2 regions of the Lysinibacillus sp. BNK-21 genome follow, and region 1 is predicted to be linked to the other one. Evidence: riboswitches for the same ligand, from Rfam matches in the RefSeq annotation. Region 1 holds a riboswitch; the other holds the start of a gene.
The links. Region 1 has a riboswitch for FMN ahead of ribE (riboflavin synthase). Riboswitches for the same ligand answer to the same signal wherever they lie in the genome.

Region 1 (12,231 bases):
AAGCAACGGCAGTACGTTGATAGCAACTCTGTCTTCCTCAACACGAGATACTTCAGGTGACTTTATAAAGAATAACGAATCCTACACAGCGTTCGTTATGTCTGTAAGTAATACGAATTCTGGCATGAATAAACTCTCGCCTGCTTCATTAGCAGTAACGCTTACTGTATCTACTCCAACTATTACACAAGTAGATGATGTTAATGATTTTGGCGATGGACGCGATTTGAGAGTTAGCTTCAACAAAGTGTCTGACGAATCTAATGTTAACTCTTACCGAATTTTTGTTGTAAGAGCTAACAACTATACGAACTTTACATTGACAAAAGCCAACAGTTTACCTAGCACTTATTACACACAAGTGAACAAAACAGGCAACAATATTACTCAGGTGCTCTCTGCAGGAGCAAAAGATACTGACGGTTATGCCATTCAAAATGGCGTTAGCTACCGTGTATTTATTATGGCAGTAACTAATAACTCTGCAAATAATGTGCTTTCTTCAGCCTCCAATATGATTTCGCTGCTAAGCAACAATGTGGGTGCAGTGTCGAATATCATTGCCAGCGATGTGAGTGATAATGGTAACGGTCGTGACCTCTTTGTGTCATTCAATAAAGCTGTTGATGAGGCACCTATTAATCACTATCGAATTATGGTGGTACCAACAGCAAATTACAATAATTTTAGTCTGACGGATGCTAATAGCGTATCCAGCAGCAATTACACAACTGTTAATAAATCTGGGAAATCCACATATGAGCAAGCGTTATCTGAAAATACTCGGGATGTGCGCGGAAATACTATTAAAGAAGGTACGAACTACCGTATCTATGTACTGACTGTTGCCAATGGAAATACATTAGGAAACAATGCGCTAACTGCCGCAACGTCTACAGTTACACTAACTAAGAACTTCACTGTGCAAGCTGTAACTAATTTGAATGTTGCAGATATCGATGATAAAGGGGATGGCCGTGATGTGCAAGTAACATTCACGAAGCCTACAGATGAATCGAATGTTAATCATTATCGGATTTTAATGGTACCAACTGCATATTACAGTAGCTTTAATCTTTCACAAGCCAATAGTAGCTCTTATTACATCACAGAAAGCAAAGGTGGAAATTTAGCAGCAAATAGAACATTGGATGGGATTAGGGATGTACGAGGTAATTTTATTACAGAAGGAACTAGCTATCGCGTCTATGTACTGACTGTTGCAAATGGTAACTCTTTAAATGCCTACGCTCTATCCTCTCCTTCACCTGTGATTACAATTAGTAAAAGCAAAGCTGTTCAGGCAGTAAGCAATATTAATGTTAGCGATGTTGGTGATTATGGAGATGGTCGAGATCTACAGATTTCGTTTACAAAACCTTCTGATGAATCAAATATAGATAGTTACCGTATTCTAGTTGTACCTGCATCAAAGGCAAATGACTTTGATCTGAATACAGCTATTAGAGCAACTAATTATACAAGTTGGGGTAAAGGCCAATATAGTATGGAATTGGGAGCTACTAGTAGAGATACAGACGGAAGACTTATAACGAATGGCGAAGAATATCGCGTATATATCTTGTCTGTAGGTGGTGGAAATTCTAAGGAAATGTATAGCTTATCCTACCCATCTTCCTACATTGTTTTGGAAGACCTTTCAGCCGCTGGATCAGTGGAGAAAGTGACACTTAGTCTCTTGAATAAGGGATATAAATATAACGATATTAACATTAGTTTCGATGTCAAAAATGGTCAAAGCGTAACGGAGTATAGAGTGTTTATGTTGCCGAAGGATAAAGCAGAAAGTTTCAAATTGGGGGATGCTATTAGCAATCCAAATAGCACCAGAATTCAACCGAATCCTCTCTCCAACGTTAGCCAAGCGCTAAGCAAACCAGTAGATGCATTTGGTAATCAACTTGATTCATCTACAGAATATGTTGCTAAGGTTCTGATTTTGGCGAAAGGAACTTATTCGCTATCGAACACATCAATTAATTCGGTGCAACTCCAGAAATATCCTGAAAATAACAATAATAATGGGGCGTCCCAAGACCCTCAAACTAATCAATAGGTCCATTACTTTTATAGCAGGTACTCCTATGGTGTATACATCACCATAAAGAGTACCTTCTTGTTTTATAATAATAGATTACTTTTCTCTGTTTAAAACATGGTCCGATTGCATTATATACTTCATTGCTCTATTTCCACTTTTTTATCACTTCGTATACTGAACGACAACCAAGCTTATAGTTGCTTTGTCATCTGTACCTGCTCTGTTGTCACCTTTAATCCATGCTTTAACAAATAGCTCGTTGCTGGATTGCTCGCTAAGAAATTCACTGTCGTCAAATGGACTTTATGTGTTGTAATACTTGCTAAAAACTGTGTTATTAACTCTACATTACTTTCCTCTAGTATCACCATTTGATAAAGTAGAATACGCTCCACCTCACCATATTCATTCCACAATGTTTTGTATAGCATATAGCCAAGTGATTCATGGTTATCATTATAAAACACCTTTGCTTCCCCATGCTTCACGCTCTGCCAGTTACACTGCCAAGGAACATTTTCCCGATAGAAAGATAGATGTGCTAGCTGCTCTGGGCGAATGGTCGCTATATGAAGGGCTACTGTAGATGTTACCTTGGCTTCATACTCGCCGCTTAAAAATAGTAATTGATTGGCAACCACATAGCCATATTTTTCATACAAGGCAATGGCTACCTGATTTTCCTTAATGGCTTCTAACGTACCCAATTCTACATTTTCTCGCTTATAGATAGCTAGGGTTTCCTCCATTAATATGCGCGAGACACCCTTACCACGATATGCTGGAGAAATACCAGTCCCACCATTCCAAGCTGTTTTTTGGCCATCGATGGTACGAAAGCCATTCATCACAATGGCAATCGGTTCCTCTTGATCAAAAACGACAATAGAATGCTCAGAAGATAAGCCTTCCCCCACTAGTCGCTGTAAAAACATTTCTGCTGTCATATTAATTTCAATAAAATAACCTTCAAAGCCTTTGTTCCATGCTTTCAATACTTCATCTAATGTACATTGTGCAACTGTTTTAATCTTCATACAATCACTCTTTTCAAATGGAATCTAATGCTGCTAGATTTTCTAAGGTTAGTTTTCTCACAATCTCATAACCATGTCCTTGACCTTTAGGTTTTATGACAACCGTCCCCATATTCGAAATGATGCCCAGCCCCACATTTCTTGGAAAGCTATGCCCAATGATTATGTTGTTTATGTCCTCAGGTGGAATGATTTCCAGCATCGATGTAGAAATCGTTAATATACTGCTTTGCACTACTGTAGGAAGATTGCCACCTAACATAAAGATTTCAAACAAGAAGGGGTCAATTTGGAGATTGCTGTTGGGAAATGCCAAACGTGCTGTTTCAATGGTCCTACAAAAAGGACTGGTAGTGATGGTGGAAAGGATGGGAATTTGCCAATAGCGTAGCATTTGACCATAATAAATTGCCTCCCTACGACCTTGATCGGATAAATTCCGTTGATTTTGACAACTTTGAAATGTACCATATGCTTGATCTACACCAATAGTTGCTGTTCCGTGTCTTGCATATAAAGTTAGCCCACCTTTTCTCAATAACGCTAGGAGACCCTTTTCCATTTTCTTCATCTCCTTCATCATATCACTTTCTACTTTGTAATGTATGTACTGTACATAGAAAAAAGCTCCCCACAACTTTTTGTAGGAAGCTTTTTTCTGTTATTTTATTGGAATTCTGACAATAGCAGTCGTTTCTAAATGTTTTGATGAATCAATTGAAATATGACCATTATATTTAGTGACAATTTCTTTGACAATAAATAAGCCTTGCCCTCTTAGTCTACCATTCTCATGTTTTTTCGTTGAAAATCCTTGTTTGAATATGTGATCGGGATTCGCAATATTTGGCCCAGTATTGGTAATTTTAAATTCATACTGAGATTCATCTGCTGTACAGCAAATCTTAATCTTACGTTTTCCCTCAGGTAATTCAACAGCAGCATCAATCGCATTATCAATTAAATTGGATAGAATCTTGATTAAATCTGTCGTTTTAATCTTATTAAAGTCATTTTGAGAAAGCGTAAAATCCATATCAATATGATGATTTTGAGCCGTTAATTTCTTCGTTTGCAATAAGATGGACAAACCTGGATGATCAATATTTAATTTTAATGACTTGATCGCCTGAACTTCTTTTGATAGTGAGGATAAATATTGTCTCGCCTGATCTGTTTTTTCTAATTGTAATAAACCATGTAACACTTGGATATGGTTCGTAAAATCATGACGTAGGGACGACACCGAAGTAATCAATGTTTTGATTTCTGCTAGATATGTGTCCTCTGTAGCGCCAACTTCCTTCGCTACCTCTTTTTGATACCATCTTTGTAAAAATAAAAAAGAACCGATGACAATTAAAATAAGTACACCATTAAAAATAAAATTAAATAGGTTGTCTTCAATGACTTTACCCTTAATACCATTTAGCGTATCTGCACTAATGTCAATGCCTAAATACCCGATAATTGTTCCATTATCATCTTTGATGGGTGCACCAACAGATAAATAAGACCCATGTTCAGAATCATGAATTACCTCTGTAACATAGGTTTCACCATTATAGGCCTTTTCAACATGCTTTGCAGGGACAGTACAAACCACGCCAATACCGAAGCCCTCTTTCATTTCTTTTGGCATCCCTGTAATCATGGCTATAGATACTTCAGGATTATCCACCTTTAAGGTGTAAACAAATAGTGCACCTAATTTTATCCTTGCATCGTTTAAATAATTTCTTACTTTCCAATAATAATCATTTTCCTGTGGATTATTTAAAAATTGCTGATAGGCATAAGTATCTATGGATGCAGCAATAGAATGGGCTGCCTCTAAGCTTTGATTGGCAATCGACTCTTCAACGGTCTTTTTTATTTTTACATAGGATGTAAAGATGTTTAAACTTGTAAACAAACATAATAAAATCGTTGATAGAATTAATATTAGTTTTATTTTTCTATTTTTCATAAAAAACGGTACTTCCTCATCTATAAATATTCTAGAATATTATTATATTATAATTAACTCTATTTTTTGTTTGTAAAGCAAACATTGCTTGTATATCCTACATAAATTAAAACACAAAATCAATTTTTATTTTATTCATACCCAAAATTACACACTGTAACAAATAGTTTAATAATCCTTGACAAGAAAGTAAACTAAAAAGATAAGTAATAACTTTTTATGTCTCATTTCCTATTTAAATGGAAAATTGAAAAAACCACTAAAGCAAAGGTATCAAAAAAAGATCAGGTATCAACAATACCTGATCTCAGACTGTAGACAAACTCAATGAATTTTGAGTTTGCCTACAGTCTTTTTTCTTTTACAATAAAATAAAGTAAAGCCGTTGATTTCCACTACGGGCGGACGCTTTCCGCGGGCGGGGTCGAGCTGCTTCCCTCGCTTCGCTCAGTCCAGGATCTCGACTTTCCCGCTTTTCCCGCAGGAGTCGCCACCCTTCGTTCCAATCAACTTCTACATAAAGAATTATTGATAAAAAGTACACTTTCGAGGTGATCAACCATGATGACGAAAAATCAAATCAATGAACGTGAACAATTAGAAATGCTAACGATTGATCAATTAGTTCCCCAAGATCATTTAGTACGAAAACTAGAGGCGGCTATTGATTTTTCATTTATCTATCCTTTAGTAGAAAACCTCTACTCTGCTAAAGGACGCCCTAGTATTGATCCTGTTGTTCTCTTTAAAATGACGTTTATTCAGTACGTTTTTGGTATACGGTCCATGCGTCAAACCATCAAAGAAATTGAAACGAATATGGCGTATCGTTGGTTTTTAGGGTTTGGCTTCCATACAGAAGTCCCGCATTTCTCTACCTTCGGTAAAAATTATGTCCGTCGCTTTCAAGACACTGATATATTTGAGCAGATATTCTATCGTATATTAAAAGAGATTATGCATCAAGGACTCCTCCATGCAGACCATTTATTTATCGATTCTACGCATGTGAAAGCGAGTGCGAATAAACGAAAGTATGATAAAAAAGTTGTGCGAAAAGAAACACGGGCTTATGAAGAGAAACTTCAATTAGAGTTAAATATTGATCGTGAGGAACACGGAAAAAAGCCCTTTCCCCCGGAGAAGTTTGAAAAGGAAGAATGGAAAGAAATAAAGGAAAGCACGACAGATCCTGAAAGTGGCTATTACGTGAAGGATGAACGTACGAAGCAGTTTGCGTATTCTTTTCATGCAGCGACAGATGAAAAGGGCTTTGTCTTGGGTGCCATTGTAACTCCGGGAAATGTGCACGATAGTCATGTATTACAGCCACTTGTGGAAAAAGTCATTGAAAACGTTCAAAAACCATTAGCTGTTGCGGCAGATGCAGCCTATAAAACACCAGCGATTACGAATTTTTTATTAGAGAATCAAATGTTGCCTGTTCTTCCTTATACACGTCCTAAAACGAAAGATGGATTCTTCCGAAAGCATGAGTATATATATGATGAGCACTATAATTGTTATCTTTGCCCACAAGGGCAGATATTGAAGTATGCAACAACGACGAAAGAAGGATATCGGCAATATAAATCGAATCCTTTGATTTGTGCGAAGTGTCCAAGCCTTTCCCAATGTACAGAAAGTAAGCATCATCAAAAACTCATTCAACGCCATATTTGGGAGTCGTATGTGGAGGAAGCTGAACATTTACGCCATTCCTATGACATCAAACAGATTTATGCAAAGCGCAAAGAAACGATTGAGCGTGTATTTGCGGATGCAAAAGAAAAGCATGGTATGCGATGGACAACCTTAAGAGGTCTAAAAAAATTGTCCATGCAGGCGATGCTTACTTTTGCTGCCATGAATTTAAAGAAACTGGCTACTTGGACGTGGCAGGCAGCTTAAGAAGGTAGCTATGCTCGAAGAGTATGTTGAATTTGGTAGTATATTATCAAATGTTAAAGATAAAATAGGAAGAAAAATGACAAAAGCCCATCGAGAGTGAACCTCTCGATGGCTTTTGTCTACAGTCTGAGATCAGGTATCAACAATACCTGATCTCATCACAATATGCTTATTTTTTACTTGAAGTCCGTGTTTGATCTTGCGGCTTAAGAAAGGTAGGTCGTTTACTATAGCCCTTTGGAGATAGTCGCAATAGGGACTTACGTATATTGCCCTTTTCAAAATCGGCACTAAAGTTTACGTATGGCACTCCCAAGACTCTCATATTCGCAGTGTATAAAAGGATGAAAAACACGGATATAAAAAAACCAAATAAACCAAAAAACGCCGAAGCCATAATAATGATTAATCGAAAAATACTCATAGCCGTCACAAAGGATTGATTGACCAATGTAAATGCAGCGATACTGGAAATGGCAATCACAACAATCATTGAGGGGCTTGTAACACCTGCTTTAATCGCTGCATCCCCAATAATTAGTCCCCCTACCACACTAACTGAGCCACTGATTGCACTAGGAAGGCGCAAGTTAGCCTCTCGAAACAATTCAAACATAAATAGCATCATTAAAATTTCTAGAATGGTTGGAAAGGGCAATCCTGACCTCGATTCTACAACCGTAGCAAGTAGAAGAAACGGAAGCTGCTCTTGATGATAAGTCGTCAATGCAAGCCAAAAACCTGGCAGTAGCATACTTATTAATATACCGACAATTCTGAGTAATCGTTCCATCGAGCTAACAATGAGTGGGTACTCATTATCCTCTGCCGATTTAAAGAGCAACATAATATTTGTAGGTGTAATTATGGCATAGGACACACCATCAATCATTAAGAGTATTCTTCCTCTAATTAACGCCTGCATAGCAAAATCAGGTCTTCCTGTATAATCATGTCTTGGAAGAATTGTCGCTGTCTTTTCAATTTTTTCCATTAATAAGTCGCCATTGATAACAATATCCGTATCAATTTTTTGTAATTGAAGTCGAATTTGTTCTAGCATATTTAAATTCACAATGTCTTCCATATATAGTATGGCTACGGTTGTTTTAGAACGCTTACCAATTTCTAATGTCTCTACACTAAAAGAATTAGTCGGTAATCGTTTTCTTAATAAAGCAATATTAGTAAAAACATCTTCAATAAAGTCATCTCTAGGTCCCTTTACTACTAGTTCTAATGTTGTTTCCCCAGGCTCTCGATTGGGTCTTTTTGAAATATCACTAGAATAAAGTAATTGATTTTCTTCAAAATACAGTAAAACATGGCCTTTATAGACCCTAGTTACCGCATCCTCTTTCGATAAAATCTTTTGTAAATAGGGAATGTGTAAATGCTGTTCAATTTCTTTCTCTAGCATGTCCTCAGTGACATTGCTTAACAAAGATTGAACACGTTGAACAACCACAGTTTGAAGTATTTGCTCATTGACCATTGCATCACAAGTTATCAAATGTACTGTATATTGCTGAAAATTATATTGTTGGAAAATCACATCAGCAGAGCGTTGAAATAGTGATTTCAACATTTTCAAATTAATTTGTTCCATTGATGAAATACTTCTCATCTCCTACTGAGCCAGCTCAAGATTAGTACATTTATGAAAACAATCACCTTCAATAAATACACTTAAGCATATTTTTCCCATGGTTGTTCAAAATATTCAAAGAAACAAATGTTGTGAAGACTATTCAAATTGTCCTGATCCAATCATTTTCTTTAGATTTGCCATCTCAATTGCAGACATTGCCGCATCATAGCCTTTATTACCAGATTTTGTTCCTGCACGTTCAATTGCCTGTTCAATATTTTCAGTAGTAACAATTCCAAAAATAACAGGTACATTCGTTGACAATGACACATTGGCAATGCCTTTTGCCGATTCATTACAAACATAGTCATAGTGTGTTGTAGAGCCACGAATAACAGTACCTAAACCAATAATAGCATCATATTTCTTCGTTTCTGCCAGTTGTTTGGCTATAAAAGGAACTTCAAAAGCTCCTGGCACCCATGCAACATCAATAGATGCAGAATTAACCCCATGACGAGTTAAACCATCCATTGCCCCATCCAATAATTTGCTAGTAATAAACTCATTAAAACGACCCACTACTACTGCAATTTTCAAATCCGTTCCAATTAATTGTGCTTCAAATGTTTGACCCATTGTTCCTTCTCCTTTTTACATAGAAATTTTAGTTTTATTAGTGGATAATTGTTTACGATAAGCAACCAATGCTTCTATCGAGATCATTTTTAAGCCATGATGTGCAGCAAACTTTGTTAGTTCTTCAAACCGAAGCATGTGCCCATCATCACCCATAATTTCGCAAATAACACCTGCAGGTACGCTATGACAAAGCTTCGCTAGATCAATAGTGGCCTCCGTGTGCCCTCTCCGTTCCAGCACGCCTTGCTCTTTCGCAATCAACGGAAAAATATGGCCTGGTCGACGAAAATCAGTTGGCTTAGCTTGCTTTTCTATCATTCTTTGTATCGTTAGCGCACGCTCAAAGGCGCTAATCCCTGTCGTTGTTTCTACATGATCGATACTTACCGTAAATGCGGTTTGATGGTTATCTGTATTGTGCTGAACCATTGGATATAAATCTAGCTTTTGTGCAAGCTGCTGCGAAATCGGCGTACAAATTAAACCTCTACCATTGGTTGCCATAAAGTTGATTGTTGCTGGTGTGATGAATTCAGCGAGTGCCAGAAGATCTCCTTCATTTTCTCGATCCTCATCATCAACCACCACAATCATATTGCCCTGCCTTAAATCCTCTATGGCTTCTTCAATTGAATGTAGCACGATGATCAACTCCTATTCTGTGATTTAAAAACCATGTTGTGCTAAATAATCTCTTGTAATAGCTGGCGTTGTTTGCCCCTTTTTTAATTGCCCTATAATGTATTTTCCAACTAAATCGGTTTCGATATTAACGATTGCTCCAACCCTCTTCATACCTAAAACGGTTTCTTTGTAAGTATGAGGAATAAGTGAAATTGTGACACTCTTGGCTTCAACATGAAAAAGGGTTAAGCTTGTGCCATCAATTGTTATGGAACCCTTTGGAATACAAAAGTTGGTTAGTTCCTCTGACATTTCGATATCAATATAAACGGCGTTTGCTACTGGACGTTTTCGCAAAATTTTGCCGACTCCATCAACATGACCAGCAACAAAATGGCCACCAAATCGTCCATTAGCAGGCATGGCACGCTCCAAATTAACAGAATCGCCTATTGCCAGCTGCTGTAGATTTGTTGCTTTGACTGTTTCAGGCATAACATCCATCGTAAGCTGCTGTTGTGTGAAATTTGTCACCGTTAAACAAACTCCATTGACCGCTATACTGTCACCAAGCTTGACATCCTCCGTTATCTTGGCTGATTGAACCGTAATTTTCATACTGTCCCGATCGCTTTGCACGGCTTTTATGATACCAATATCCTCTACAAGTCCTGTAAACATTCCATCACCTACTCTACTTTATTAGCACTTCTATCCTTAACTTTTAAAGTTGATCCACCTGTTTTTGTGCCTTATCCTTCTCCCTTCTCTCGTTAGCAATAAAAAATAAAAACCCCTTTACATCAAAGGGGTTTTGGGAGTATAAGACATCAACAAATAAGCCTATTTGAAAACAATTTTTTCATAGACTGTCATCTCACTCGTTCTTCTCCCATCCAGACTATCACTGTCGGTTTTGGATTTGCACCAAATCAGCTTGCGCTCACGGACTTTGAATTGCTTCATCACCGCCGATTGGGAATTTCACCCTACCCCGAAGAACATCTTCTATTCGATTGTGGCTAAATAAAAAAACTTCCCACAAGATGATTGGGAAGTTTTGTAATAAATGCATAGTCAAATAAACCTTCTAAATTAGAATCAATTTAAAAAGTTCGCATTTTTACCCTTCTCCCATCCAGACTGTAACTGTCGGTTTTGGATTTGCACCAAATCAGCTTGCGCTCACGGACTTTGAATTGCTTCATCACCGCCGATCGGGAATTTCACCCTACCCCGAAGAATATTTTTATTTAGCTAATCTTACGATAACACTATTTTATTATATTATCCATCCTTCTTTTTAAATTTTTTTCGAAGCATAAATTTTAAACAGCTTTGACTCGACTTGAAAAATGTAAAAGATGTTATTAAAATGATGACATTTAACCTGTTTATGGAACTTCTTAATCAAAAAAACGTTCCTTTACAAGTGACTATTCAGTCTAGCAGTTTGGAGGTCATTTACTTGACATTTTTTAAAAATATACCTTTTAAACAAGCTATTTTCTATGCCCTATTAGCACTCTGTTGTGGGGTTTCGATCGTTTTCGTACATCATAACGAACAATTTTATGATCGACCGATAGCGGAAATAACGCAAGTGGATGTAACAGCATCAGAACCGATGACAGATATGTATGAAAATGAGGATTTTTTGTTTACACAGGAGATTATGGCCATTATCAAAAATGGTCAGCATAAGGGGCAATCCATTCATTTGACGAATGACTATTCTTCGTCTGGTGCTTTTGATCAAGAATACCATGTAGGCAATGAAATCTTTGTCACGCTAGATGATCGCACAACACAATCTGTTTTAACAGGAACCATTCTCGATTTAAAACGAGATCAAACCATGGTAATGATTGCATGGATTTTTATTTTTGCCCTACTTATTGTAGGTAAAAGACAAGGCTTATTTTCTATCATTAGTTTGAGTGTCAATGCTGTGATTTTATCATTCGCATTAGATCTTTATGTGAAGCATGGGGGCGTAAGCCTGTTATTAGTCAGCGGCATTTGCGCCCTGCTATTTACGATTATTTCGCTACTACTTATTAGTGGATTGCATACAAAAACATATGTAGCCATCGTGTCCACACTTTTAGGCACTGTTATAGCGCTTATCATAAGCTCTATTGTAATGTGGTTGACAGGTGAAAATGGTCTTCGTTATGAAGAAATGCAATTTTTAACACGTCCTTATCGTACTGTCTTTATGGCAGGTTTATTTATTGGCTCACTTGGGGCAGTAATGGATGTTTCTATTACAATGGCTTCCTCAATTTTTGCTTTATACGAGCAAGATCCTACAATCTCTGTCAAGGCTCTGAAATCTTCGGGACATGAAATCGGTAAAGATATTATGGGTACCATTACAAGTATCTTATTC
Region 2 (12,231 bases), 260 kb from region 1:
AAAGATTACAAAAGGTCATTGCCTATGCAGGCGTTGCGTCAAGGCGCAAGGCAGAGCAATTGATTTTAGAAGGTAAAGTTAAAGTAAATGGTGTAGTGGTTCGTGAGTTAGGAACAAAGGTATCTAATTCCGATACAATTGAAGTAGAAGGTGTAAAACTAGAAAAAGAAGATAAGGTATATTTCTTACTTTACAAACCACGTGGAACAATTTCTGCAGTTACAGATGATAAAGGACGCAAAACTGTCACAGATTTATTTCATCATATTCCGCAACGTATTTTCCCAGTTGGTCGTCTTGATTATGATACATCTGGATTATTGCTATTGACAAATGATGGAGAATTTTCCTATATGTTGACACATCCGAAATTTAAAATTGACAAAACATATATCGCTCGTGTCAAAGGAGTGCCAACAATTGAAGGGCTTAAAAAGCTTCAACGAGGGATCAAATTAGAGGATGGAAAGACAGCACCTGCTAAGGTAAGTATGACATCTTTCGATGAAAAAGCGGGCAAAGCTATTTGTGAAATTACGATTCATGAAGGGCGCAATCGCCAAGTTCGTCGTATGTTTGAAGCGATTGGAACACCCGTTGTTAAATTAAAACGCGAACGCTTTGCTTTTTTAGATTTATTTGGTCTTGCTCCAGGAGAATATCGTGAATTATCAAAGCATGAAGTAAAGCAACTACGTGTGTTAGCAGAAACAGGAAAGCTTGATTAATGCAATGTTGCCAGAAGAAAGTGTGGATACCAATAGAGGTATTTGGATGTTTACACTTTCTTTGTGGTGAAATCGTTCATAAATCATTCATAATTAATAGCTAAGTGTTTTTGTATCATTTTGCTATAATAGGTGAGAATAGTACACCTAGTAGCAGTTTGTTCAAAAAAGCTGTAACACATTTAATCCGGTATTGTTGACGTCAATGTGAAAGAAGCTTTTACATATTTATAGACGTATAGAGAATGAAAAAGTTCTATTTGTTTCTTCAATATGTAAAAGCAACGCAAGCCGTAATTGATAGGGGGTTTATTAACTTGGAGAAAAAGAAAAAACGTCTTGTACTGCGAACTGTCATTTTAGCTGTGTTAGCGTTGGCAATCGGGTACACAGTATATGGAACAGCAACAAAGGAAAAAGTAGAGTTAGTAGCAGTAGGCTCTGAGGCACCTGACTTCACGTTAGTAGATTTAAACGGTGAAAAACATAAATTGTCGGATTATAAAGGGCAAGGGGTATTTTTAAATTTCTGGGGAACTTGGTGTAAGCCTTGTGAGAAGGAAATGCCTGCAATGGACAATCAGTATCAAGAATTTAAAGATCACGGTGTACAAACATTAGCTGTCAATATTGCTCAAACAGATTTTGAAGTACAGAATTTTGTCGATCGATATGGGTTGTCATTTCCAGTAGTTATCGACAAAACAAAAAGTGTTATGACTGCTTATAATGTAGGACAATTACCTGCAACAGTGTTAATTGATCCAGAAGGCAAAGTGGCCAAAATTATTACAGGTGAAATGACGGAGAAAGATATTGCTTCGTACATGGAATTAGTGAAGCCAAATAAGGAGTAAATGACGATGGAAAAAATCATTTGTGCTTGTGGTCATAGTAATCCATACGGCACGAAGCTTTGTGAGAAATGTGGTCGTCCTTTAACCGAAGAAGAAAAACAAAATAAAGTTGTTGATATGCGCTATGATGGTATGGCCATTCGCTCCAAAACATATAACAAATCATTTGTTGATAAAATATGGAATTTCTTCTCAAGTGTTAAAGTTGGTATATCCTTAATTATTATCACATTAATTGCTGCTTCAGTCGGAACATTACTACCGCAAGAGTTTTACGTAAAAGCTTCTGATATGGAGAAGGGGGCTTATTACGCAGACGTATATGGTACATTCGGTAAAATTTATTATACGTTGGGGCTTTCGGATTTATATAGCTCATGGTGGTTCCAGATTTTAGTTGGTATGCTAGCAGTTTCAATTATAGTGGCAAGTCTTGACCGAGGCATTCCACTTTATAAATCATTAAAGAATCAACGTGTTAAAAGACATGAAAGCTTTATGAAGCGTCAGCGCATTGTTGCAGAAGGACAAGTGTCAGCGAGTGCGGAGGAAACGCTTGATAAAGTGGCTCAAAAAATGACTGAGATGAAGTATTCTGTTCGTCGAGATGGTAGCGCTCTCTTAGCTGAAAAAGGACGCTTTTCTCGTTACGGTCCGTACATAAACCATGTAGGTCTCATCATTTTTTTAGGTGGGGTCATGCTACGTCTAGTTCCAGGCTTCTATGTTGATGAATCGATATGGGTGCGTGAAGGTGAAACACGAGCTATCACTGGAATGGAAGGCTATTTCATTGAAAACCGTGACTTTATTTTAGAAACACATGATAATACACCTCAAGGTGAGCAAGTTAAACAGGGTGTGAATGTAGTGGCTAAAAACTTCCAGACCGATATTACACTTTACAAGCAACCTGAAGACGCATTGCCTGGGGATACGGAAAATCTAGAAAAAGTAAAAGACTATTCAATTCGTGTAAACCATCCTTTAAAAGAAGATGGCTTTGCTCTTTACCAGATGGATTATCGTCTAAATGAATTAAAACAGATGAACTTTGAATTAATTAATAAGACGACAGAGAAATCTTTAGGTAAGGTAGAGATTGATTTAACAAATCCTAAAAAAGAATATGATTTAGGGAATGGTTCATCCGTTCAAATTCTTGTCTATACACCTGATTTTGATGGATTTGAAAATGGAGAACCTCAGACTAAAACGTCTATTCCAAATAATCCTGCATTTTTATTTAAAATGACTACACCAGAAACTCCTGAAGGAGAAGTAAGCTTTGTTGAAATTATGCAGCCTCCTTTAGAACCACTGGGTGAAAATAAATACAGAATGAAATTTGCTAGTGCAGAGATGCGTGATATGTCAGGTATTACGGTGCGAAAAGATAGTACCATCCCTATTCTGTTTGTTGGTGGGGTCATCTTTATGATCGGTGTTGCCATTGGCTCTTACTGGAATCATCGTCGTTTATGGCTTCAAGTAGAACCAGACGGCCGTGTGTTAATGGCTGCCCATGTCAACAAAAATATGTTCAGCATGAAAAAGGATTTAGATGCTGTTACAACATTTGCTGCATTGCCTCCGTATAAAGATCAGTTAGAGAAAGATGAGGCTGACGAAGAGCCCACTAATGGTGGCATTAAAGAAAAGGAAGGTGACAACACCTTATGAGTTTGATTGACTTAAGTGGAAACTTACTATTTGTAGCGTTTATTGCTTATCTAGTTGCGACATTATTATTTGGTGGTTCAATTAAGCAAGGTAATGCTACGGGTAAAAATACTGGCAAATGGGGCAAGCTTGCCATTGTGGTTACTATTATTGGTTTCCTATCACAGCTTGGCTATTTTATTACGCGTTGGATTTATACAGGACATGCGCCAGTAAGTAATATGTTCGAATTTACAACTGCCTTTGGTATGTTCATTGTCGGCGCGTTTATCCTAATTTATTTTATTTATCGTTTGACTGCACTTGGATTAGTGGCACTGCCTGTTGCGCTTTTGATTATTGCTTATGCAGCAATGTTCCCGAAAGAAGTAAGTCCATTAGTGCCTTCATTACAAAGTCATTGGTTAACAATTCACGTTATTACAGCAGCATTAGGGCAATCTATTTTAGCCATTAGTGCTGTGGCAGGACTTATTTACTTATTAAAAGTAGTAGATTTAACAAAGCCCTCTAAACAACGTTTTTGGTTAGAAGCTGTCATGTACTGTCTTGTAGTAGTTGTTGGATTTGTCGCGGTAACATCTACATTTAGTGCTATGGATTATGAGTCTAGCTATAATTATGTGGATAAAGAAGGAACTACTCGTAAAATTATTTACAATTTACCTCCAGTATTCGGTATGAATGAATATGAAGTGATAGAAGAACATGGCATGTCGCCATTAGTAGAAATGCCAGCGTTAATTAATGCTAAAAAATTAACAACCGTTGTTTGGTCATTATTGGTAGGATCTGTGTTGTATTTATTAATTCGTTTAATTGCTCGCCGTCGAATTAGTGCCATTTTCCAACCACTTGTTAAACGTGTCAATTTACAATTACTTGATGAAATTGGTTATCGTTCAGTGCTGATTGGTTTCCCTGTATTCTCCCTTGGTGCTTTAATCTTTGCGATGATTTGGGCACAAATTGCTTGGAGTCGTTTCTGGGGTTGGGATCCAAAAGAAGTATGGGCTCTTATTACATGGTTATTCTATGCAGCATTCCTGCATTTACGTCTATCAAAAGGCTGGGAAGGTCGAAAATCTGCTTGGTTAGCACTAATTGGTTTTGGGATTATTTTATTCAACCTAATTGCTGTTAACTTAATTCTTGCAGGTTTACACTCCTACGCGTAACCTGTGAAGCAACAAGCCTTTTCGCTGTAGCGAAGAGGCTTTCTTTTCTTTTCAATATGTGTCACACCATGTACAATAGAAGTTAGAGAAAGATGGAAGAGAGGGATCGTGAAAGTGTCAGAAAATATTTCAGTATTAGTAGTAGATGACGAGGATCGTATTCGCCGCTTATTAAAAATGTATCTTGAGCGAGAAGGATACCTTGTTGACGAGGCCGAAAATGGAGAACAAGCGATCGAGAAATCTTTAGAAAAAGAGTATCACTGTATTTTACTTGATATTATGATGCCTGAAAAAGATGGGCTAGAAGTGTGTGCAGAAATTCGAGAGCGCGCAGCAACACCAATTATTTTATTAACTGCCAAAGGCGAAGAAGCGAACCGTGTACAAGGCTTTGAGCTTGGTGCAGATGACTATATCGTAAAACCATTTAGTCCTCGTGAGGTTGTGTTACGTGTGAAGGCTATTTTACGTCGTTCACAGGCTTTCTCACCAACGACTAATGCATCTTCTTCAAAAGATTTAGTGGTGTTCCAACACTTAATGATTGACCATGATGCACATCGTGTGACTGCAGAAGGCATTGAGGTTAATTTAACACCGAAAGAGTATGAATTGCTGTACTTTTTAGCGAAATCGCCAGACAAAGTATTTGACCGTGAACAACTACTAAAAGAGGTATGGCATTATGACTTCTTTGGTGATTTACGCACAGTAGACACACATGTAAAACGTTTACGTGAAAAGCTCAACCGAGTTTCTGAAAACGCTGCTAAAATGATTGTGACGGTTTGGGGCGTTGGATACAAATTTGAGGTTGTCAATGAATAGAATATGGAATAGTGTTGTCGGGAAGCTATGGGTAACCATATTGCTTCTCGTTTCATTTGTATTATTTGTTTTCACGGTATTAATGCTTGAATTTCTTCAAAATTACCATATGCAGCAAGCAGAAATTTCATTGCGACAAACAGCAGCAACGGTAGCAAGTATAGTAGATGACAATGAAACAGCCGAATCTACCTCTGAATTATTAAAAGATATTTTACCTACAGGAACCAATGCATTGATCGCTATCAGTCATGTTGAAGTGTCCTTTGCGATGCAAGAGGGTGTCAACAAAAAAGAAATACAAGATACTATATTAGCCAATAAATCTTTTCATGAAGTGTTTCAATCAGATGAGCCGATTATTAAAGAAATGATGATGCCTTCTTCAACTGATCAAGAAAAGATGGAATCTTATGTCGTACTTGGTTTTCCCCTAAATGTTGAAAATGCAGTACATGGAGCTGTCTTCATCTACCAAAGCCCAGATGCGCTACATAAAACGTCTAAGGAAACTACGAAAATTGTCTTTTTAGCAGCCTTCATAGCATTTGTGTTGACGACATTCTTCGCATTCTTCCTTTCTTCACGTATAACTTCGCCATTAAGAAAAATGCGTGAATTAGCTTTTGAAATTGCAAAAGGGAATTTTGAAGCGAAAATGCCTACTACCCAAAATGACGAAATTGGTCAGCTTGCCGTTGCCTTCAACCAAATGGGCCGTCAATTAAAGCATAATTTAGAGGTTATCAATCAAGAAAACGAACAGCTTTCTAATATTTTGACATCTATGACAGATGCAGTGATTACGTTTAATAGAGATCGTACAATATTATTAAGTAATCCACCAGCCGAACGTCTGATGCAAAAATGGTTTGTCAACAAAGGCTCCCAAAGTGCTAAACCAATTCCACCTGAGCTGTATCATATGCTTGATCATGCACTGATGTTTGAGGATAAACTAGAAGAGGAAATTGAAATGGATGGCAGCTATTATACATTTACCATTAGTCCTCTTTATAGTGGGGAAATGATACGTGGTGCTGTCGCTGTTATTCGTGATATGACTGAACAGCATCGCTTAGAAAAACTAAGATCGGATTTTATTGCGAATGTCTCTCATGAGCTTCGGACACCGATTGCCATGCTTCAAGGTTACTCAGAAGCATTAATGGATGACGATTTTATTCAGGATCAGGAAGAGCGAAATGAGATTACCAAAATTATTTATGATGAATCGAAGCGAATGGGTCGCCTTGTGACAGATTTATTAGATTTGGCACGTATGGAATCAGGGCATATGACGCTTTATAAAGATGAATTACCAATTAATTCTACTTTTGAACGTATTACACAAAAATTTGCACAGGTAGCAAAAGAAAAGCACGTTCGTCTGCTGTTTGAGAGTGAATTTAATGACGAGGCCATGATTAATATAGATGAGGATCGCATTGAACAAGTGCTTACAAATTTAGTTGACAATGCCCTGAGACATACAGATGAAGGGTCTGTGACTGTAAAAGTAGAGCAGGAGCCGACATTTGCTAAAATATCTGTTCAAGATACAGGACATGGCATTCCTCAAGAGGACTTACCCTATGTCTTTGAACGTTTTTATAAAGCAGATAAGGCACGTACTCGTTCCAAGGGTGGAACTGGTCTCGGCTTAGCCATTGCTAGAAATATTGTGAAGGCACACTCAGGTAATATTATGGTAGACAGTGTGTTGAAAGAGGGTACGACCTTCACGTTTTATTTACCGTTCGATTAATAACAAGTATTGCTATTAATTGGCTGTAACTTCTATGAATGTAAGACGACAAATATTATAGAACGGGGGTGGAGTGCTTTGAATGACTCCGTGTTCCATCGACTATACGATGCATATCACCAAGACGTGTTTCAGTTTTTAATATATTTAGTAAAAAACCGTACACTTGCCGAAGATTTAGCACATGAAGTTTATGTACGAGTGTTGCGCTCATACGATCAATTTGCAGGCAATAGTAGTGAGAAAACTTGGCTATTTGCTATTGCTAAAAATGTAGCAATTGATCATTTTAGAAAGCAAGCTGTACGTCAAAAGCATTCACATGATTTCTTTGACTGGGAAACGGAACAGCTCCATTCAACCACGCCATCACCGGAAGATATGCTACAGGCCAGTGATGAATTTATGCAGGTAGAATCAGCACTTGAAAACTGTACAGGAGACCAAAAAATGGTCATTATTATGCGCTATTTTCAAGATTTATCGATTGCAGAAACAGCGCAAATACTAGATTGGACAGAAGCTAAGGTAAAAACGACCCAGCATCGAGCCATTAAATTTTTAAGGCAACAGCTACAGCCGATTAGAGAACAGGAGGCGAAACGGCAATGACGCATAAGCCATTTGATGATGAACAGCTTGAACATGTCTTGAACAATGCCCCTAAGCTTTCTGACCGCCGTTCAAAAGAAGAAATATTAAATCGGTTAATGGCAGATGCTCGCTTGCAGGATAATAGTCACCTACAAGAAGCGATACAACAACCTATAGAGAATGAAGAAGCACAACAAGAAAGTAAATCTTTAATACAAGATGAACGACCATCACGATTTAAGTTCCGAAAAATGCCGATTTTTACGAGTGTAGCAGCAGTTTTCGCGATAACGGTACTCGTTGGCTTCATGTTCATGAATAATGACGCTAGCCAAAAAGATCTAGCTAGTACGCCAGAAACGGCTAATTACTCTACGTTACAGGAAGATCGTTCTGCTAAAGAGGCAGCTACCCAGGATGAGGCACTTCAATCCAGTATTGTATCGGAGCATGAGCGTATGTTATCTTTACGGTCGTCTGTCTATGAGGAAGATGTGAAAGATGCTGTCGTTTTCCGTATTGGTTTGGCAGGACGCGATGCAGAAAGTGTTCCAATGACATATGTGATACCAAATGAGCGTGTAGCAACTGATTTTGGAACTGAAAAGCCTTCTACCCTACAGATGTATGAAAAATATGCTCCTCAAATAGATGAAGAAGCCAAAGGGTTTACGGATTATCATCCTTTTAAAGGTGAACTGAAGGAGAAGGAAGACAAGCTTGTCCACGTATTACCAAAGGACAATGACTATGATGTTGCATCAGCTACCGTTAATGAGTACAAAGGGACTTTAGAGGATACCTTCTCGGATTCTGAATATACGGAAGTTGAGATTCAAAATGAAGATGGCACACCTTATGAGTTTTCTCAGGAGGGTGAGCCAAGTCAAGCTATGTCATTAACAAACGCCAAGCATTTTAATTATTATTTATACCAAGATGGTAGTGGGGCAGAATATCTGTCACCAGATTTCCGTCAAACATTTGCTAATGTTACAGAGGCACTTACACTAATGAAAAACAAAAATGATGATGTTTATGTAACAGTGGTTCCTGAAAATGTAACATATACCGTGAAAGAGGAAGCAGAAGGTGTAGTCGTAACATTCGATATTCCCTTAGATTTAGCATCGATGGAGCCAATTCGCGCTACCCAATTGATTGAAGCTATGATGTTAACTGCTGCTAGCTTTGACCAACAATTACGCTTGGATAATGTGGTCCAAGAAAGCTGGGAAGGATTCGATTTAAAAACGTATTTGCCAAAGCCTGTGGGGCCAAATAAACAATATATGCCTTAGTCAAAATCAAAAATGGAGCATTCCTGTAACATGGAATGCTCCATTTTTACAATACTTACAAATCTAATCGGAATTTTTTAAGCAGAACTATTTACTTTTTCTTAATAATTAATTATAGTAAGGTTGTAGTATAAAATAATATGATTCATCTTCGGGGCAGGGTGAAAATCCCGACCGGCGGTAATAGAGTGGTGAACCGTTAATGTTTCCATTAACTCGAATGGTTTATGCTTCGCTCTTCAGCCCGCGACCTGTGCAAATTTATTTGCATGGCTGACTTGGTGTGATTCCGAGGCCGACAGTTAAAGTCTGGATGGGAGAAGATGGAGGTACGATCGTCATTCATTGTTATGAAATAAACTATGACCGAGCGCTTTTTTTGTATGGCTTTTTAAACAGTGCTCAAAAATAGTTTAAATTGACGCCTATTCGTCATGCCTTTCTCCCTTGTGCTCTTTATGCATAAGGGTTTTTTTCGTGCTAACAATTGAAAGATCGTCACCTTTCTTCTTGCGAGATTGAATCAGCAAAGAGGAGAGAGTTTTCTATGAAGAAAAATGTTAAACTTCAATCGTTTATTACGATTGGCATGCTGAGCAGTATTTCGTTTTTATTAATGCTTTTTAATTTCCCAATTCCACCATTCCCAGCATTCTTGGAAGTCGACTTTAGTGATATGCCTGCATTAATAGCAGCCATCACAATGGGGCCTGTAGCTGGTATTTTAGTAGAATTATTTAAAAATGTATTGGATTGGATTTTCTCTGGAACGCCAACAGGTGTGCCAGTAGGTCATATTGCCAACTTTGCAACAGGTATTTTATTTATTTTGCCTGTAAGCCTTATTTTTAATCGCTTTAAAACAATTGCTGGTCTTGTTGGAGGTTTAGCGACTGGAACAGTCGTAATGGCAGTAGGGATGAGTATTTTAAACTACGCAGTATTTTTACCGATGTACACATACTTCTTAGGAATGGAACCTGTTGTAGGTGACTCACTTTATAAAATGATTATCGCTGGGATTTTACCATTTAACATTGTGAAAGGTATTTTATTAACGGCTATTATGGCGTTTTTATTTACAACTATGCGCAAGTGGATCGACCGCCAGCGTTCTATCTATATAACAAAATAATTTTTACTAACCTCGGGTGAACATACCTGAGGTTTTTTGTTGGAAGGAATGATGGATAGGGAAAGGTGTGAAGAATAGAAAGGCAAAACTAACGGATAAATATAGAAAAAAGTAATGGGGTAAAAAAGCTAACTAGTACTTTATAATTATAACCTAGTCGAAAGCTATATTTTCATGTAAAATAGAGAAGAGTTTAGAATGTTTGAGGAGTTTGAAGAGATGAGTGGAAAAAAAGGACAATGGTCTAGTAAATTAGGTTTTATTTTAGCATCAGCTGGTGCGGCGATCGGACTAGGGGCAATTTGGAAACTTCCCTATGTAACAGGACAAAGTGGTGGAGGAGCATTTTTCCTTATCTTTGTGTTATTTACCTTGTTAATAGGACTACCGATGTTATTGTCCGAGTATGTTTTAGGACGTGGTACACAATCCGAGGCTGTAACAGCGTATAAAAAAATTGCTCCAACTAAGCCAGGCTGGGCTTGGATTGGTCGAATGGGCGTGCTAGGCTGTTTTTTATTATTAACTTTTTATAGCGTAGTTGGAGGTTGGATCTTTATTTATAGCGGGCTAGGTGTAGCTGGCGCGGTAATTGATCCAGCAGTAGATCCAACTGAATTATTTGGAAAAATTATAGGCACGCCTTGGATTACGCTAGTTGGTCTAGTGTTGTTTACATTAGCCAACGTACTTGTGATTTCATTAGGTGTACAAAATGGGATTGAAAAGGCCAATAAATGGATGATGCCGTTACTTTTCATAATGTTCATTGTCCTTGTTGTGCGTGCAGTTACATTAGATGGGGCAATGGAAGGGGTAAAATTCTTCTTATGGCCTGATTTCTCGAATATTACGGGTAAGGCATTATTAGAAGCCCTAGGGCAATCGTTCTTTGGGTTAGCAGTAGGCTTTTCTTGTTTAGTTACATATAGCTCTTATCTAAAAAAAGATGTCAGTCTTCCGAATTCAGCGGGTTCTGTAGTGCTGTTAACTGTGCTTGTTTCATTTTTAGCAGGTTTAGCGATTTTCCCTGTTGTGTTCGCCTTTGATTTAGAGCCAGCAGCGGGTCCAGGTTTGCTATTTATGGTGCTACCAACAGCATTTAGTCAAATGCCATTTGGTGAAGTGTTTTTAGCCATGTTTTTATTGCTATTTTTATTTGCTACATTAACGTCATCATTTAGTTTATATGAGATTATCGTCGCGGCATTTATGGAGCATAGTCAGAAATCCCGTCCAATGTGGACACTTTTACTTGGTATAGTCGTATTTATTGCAGCTATTCCAGCAGCACTTTCTTCGAGTGTTTTATCGGATATAATGATTTTTGAGAAAAGTATCTTTGATGCAACCGATTTTTTAGTGTCGAATATCATGCTTCCGCTAGGGAATTTATTCATTGCTATTTTTATTGCCTATGTAGTGGATAAAGATTTTGTGAAGAGAGAATTGCTAACGGGTAGTCAAATGGGACAAGGCTATTATTCGACATATCGTATGTTAATGCTAGTTGTTGTACCGATTATCATTCTAGTTGTGTTTGTTAATATGCTACTGCAGTATTAAAGAAAAGGTATATTCTGCCATAGGAAAAATACCTTCTCTTAGTGTTAAAAACATAACAGCCAATAGAAAGGTAGAAATGGATTTCTATTGAAGGCTACTTGCTTTCCTGTGGGCGAGTGCTAGCAGCTTCCTCCGTGTAGGGGCTCACCTGTCTCGTTAACCCACGGGAGTCAAGAAGCCTTCCACACCAACCCAAAAAATCTCAATCTTTTTAGTAAAGGTTTTCAAATAAAGTAAAGGAGTTCATTACTCTTTATGAAGAGGTGTTGTCACTCAGCACTTCACCGCATTGAAAATAAGAGCCTATCCCCTCTAAGAATCCAGATAATGGGTGATTTGATCACTATGCTACTATGAGGTAAAGACACTTTGGAGAATGGTTGATAGCGTCACTCCTATGGGATTTAGCGGCTCATCGGACGCCCCCCTGGAAAGGACGCTGGCGGAACGGAAATCAACCTCTCGCCTTGCAAAGTTGCTATTTCTACCGTTGACTTCTTCTTTTTTTAACAACATAAAAAGGTGTATTCCGTCTAATAGGAATACACCTTTTATTATGATTATAGAGATTAATAATCGTTAAGTGATAG

Region 2: it holds a riboswitch for FMN, as region 1 does, so the genes downstream of both, ACMGGO_RS16470 (ECF transporter S component) here and ribE (riboflavin synthase) in region 1, are expected to answer to the same signal.

The regions. Positions count from the first base shown of each region.
Region 1 covers NZ_JBLQTS010000001.1:2,943,047-2,955,277, forward strand. Annotated here, with positions in the region: gene ACMGGO_RS15145 (copper amine oxidase N-terminal domain-containing protein) at 1-2,077, shown strand, start outside; gene ACMGGO_RS15150 (GNAT family N-acetyltransferase) at 2,254-3,099, opposite strand; gene ACMGGO_RS15155 (histidine phosphatase family protein) at 3,113-3,661, opposite strand; gene ACMGGO_RS15160 (ATP-binding protein) at 3,761-5,068, opposite strand; gene ACMGGO_RS15165 (IS1182 family transposase) at 5,630-6,979, shown strand; gene ACMGGO_RS15170 (spore germination protein) at 7,149-8,588, opposite strand; gene ribE (6,7-dimethyl-8-ribityllumazine synthase) at 8,727-9,209, opposite strand; gene ribB (3,4-dihydroxy-2-butanone-4-phosphate synthase) at 9,225-9,854, opposite strand; gene ribE (riboflavin synthase) at 9,879-10,517, opposite strand; FMN riboswitch at 10,717-10,842, opposite strand; FMN riboswitch at 10,959-11,084, opposite strand; gene ACMGGO_RS15190 (YibE/F family protein) at 11,305-12,231, shown strand, end outside.
Region 2 covers NZ_JBLQTS010000001.1:3,205,931-3,218,161, reverse strand. Annotated here, with positions in the region: gene ACMGGO_RS16510 (pseudouridine synthase) at 1-728, shown strand, start outside; gene resA (thiol-disulfide oxidoreductase ResA) at 1,046-1,585, shown strand; gene resB (cytochrome c biogenesis protein ResB) at 1,592-3,268, shown strand; gene ccsB (c-type cytochrome biogenesis protein CcsB) at 3,265-4,446, shown strand; gene ACMGGO_RS16490 (response regulator transcription factor) at 4,561-5,277, shown strand; gene ACMGGO_RS16485 (ATP-binding protein) at 5,270-7,045, shown strand; gene sigX (RNA polymerase sigma factor SigX) at 7,124-7,657, shown strand; gene ACMGGO_RS16475 (RNA polymerase subunit sigma) at 7,654-8,940, shown strand; FMN riboswitch at 9,084-9,269, shown strand; gene ACMGGO_RS16470 (ECF transporter S component) at 9,488-10,075, shown strand; gene ACMGGO_RS16465 (sodium-dependent transporter) at 10,295-11,641, shown strand; gene ACMGGO_RS16460 (STAS domain-containing protein) at 12,211-12,231, opposite strand, start outside.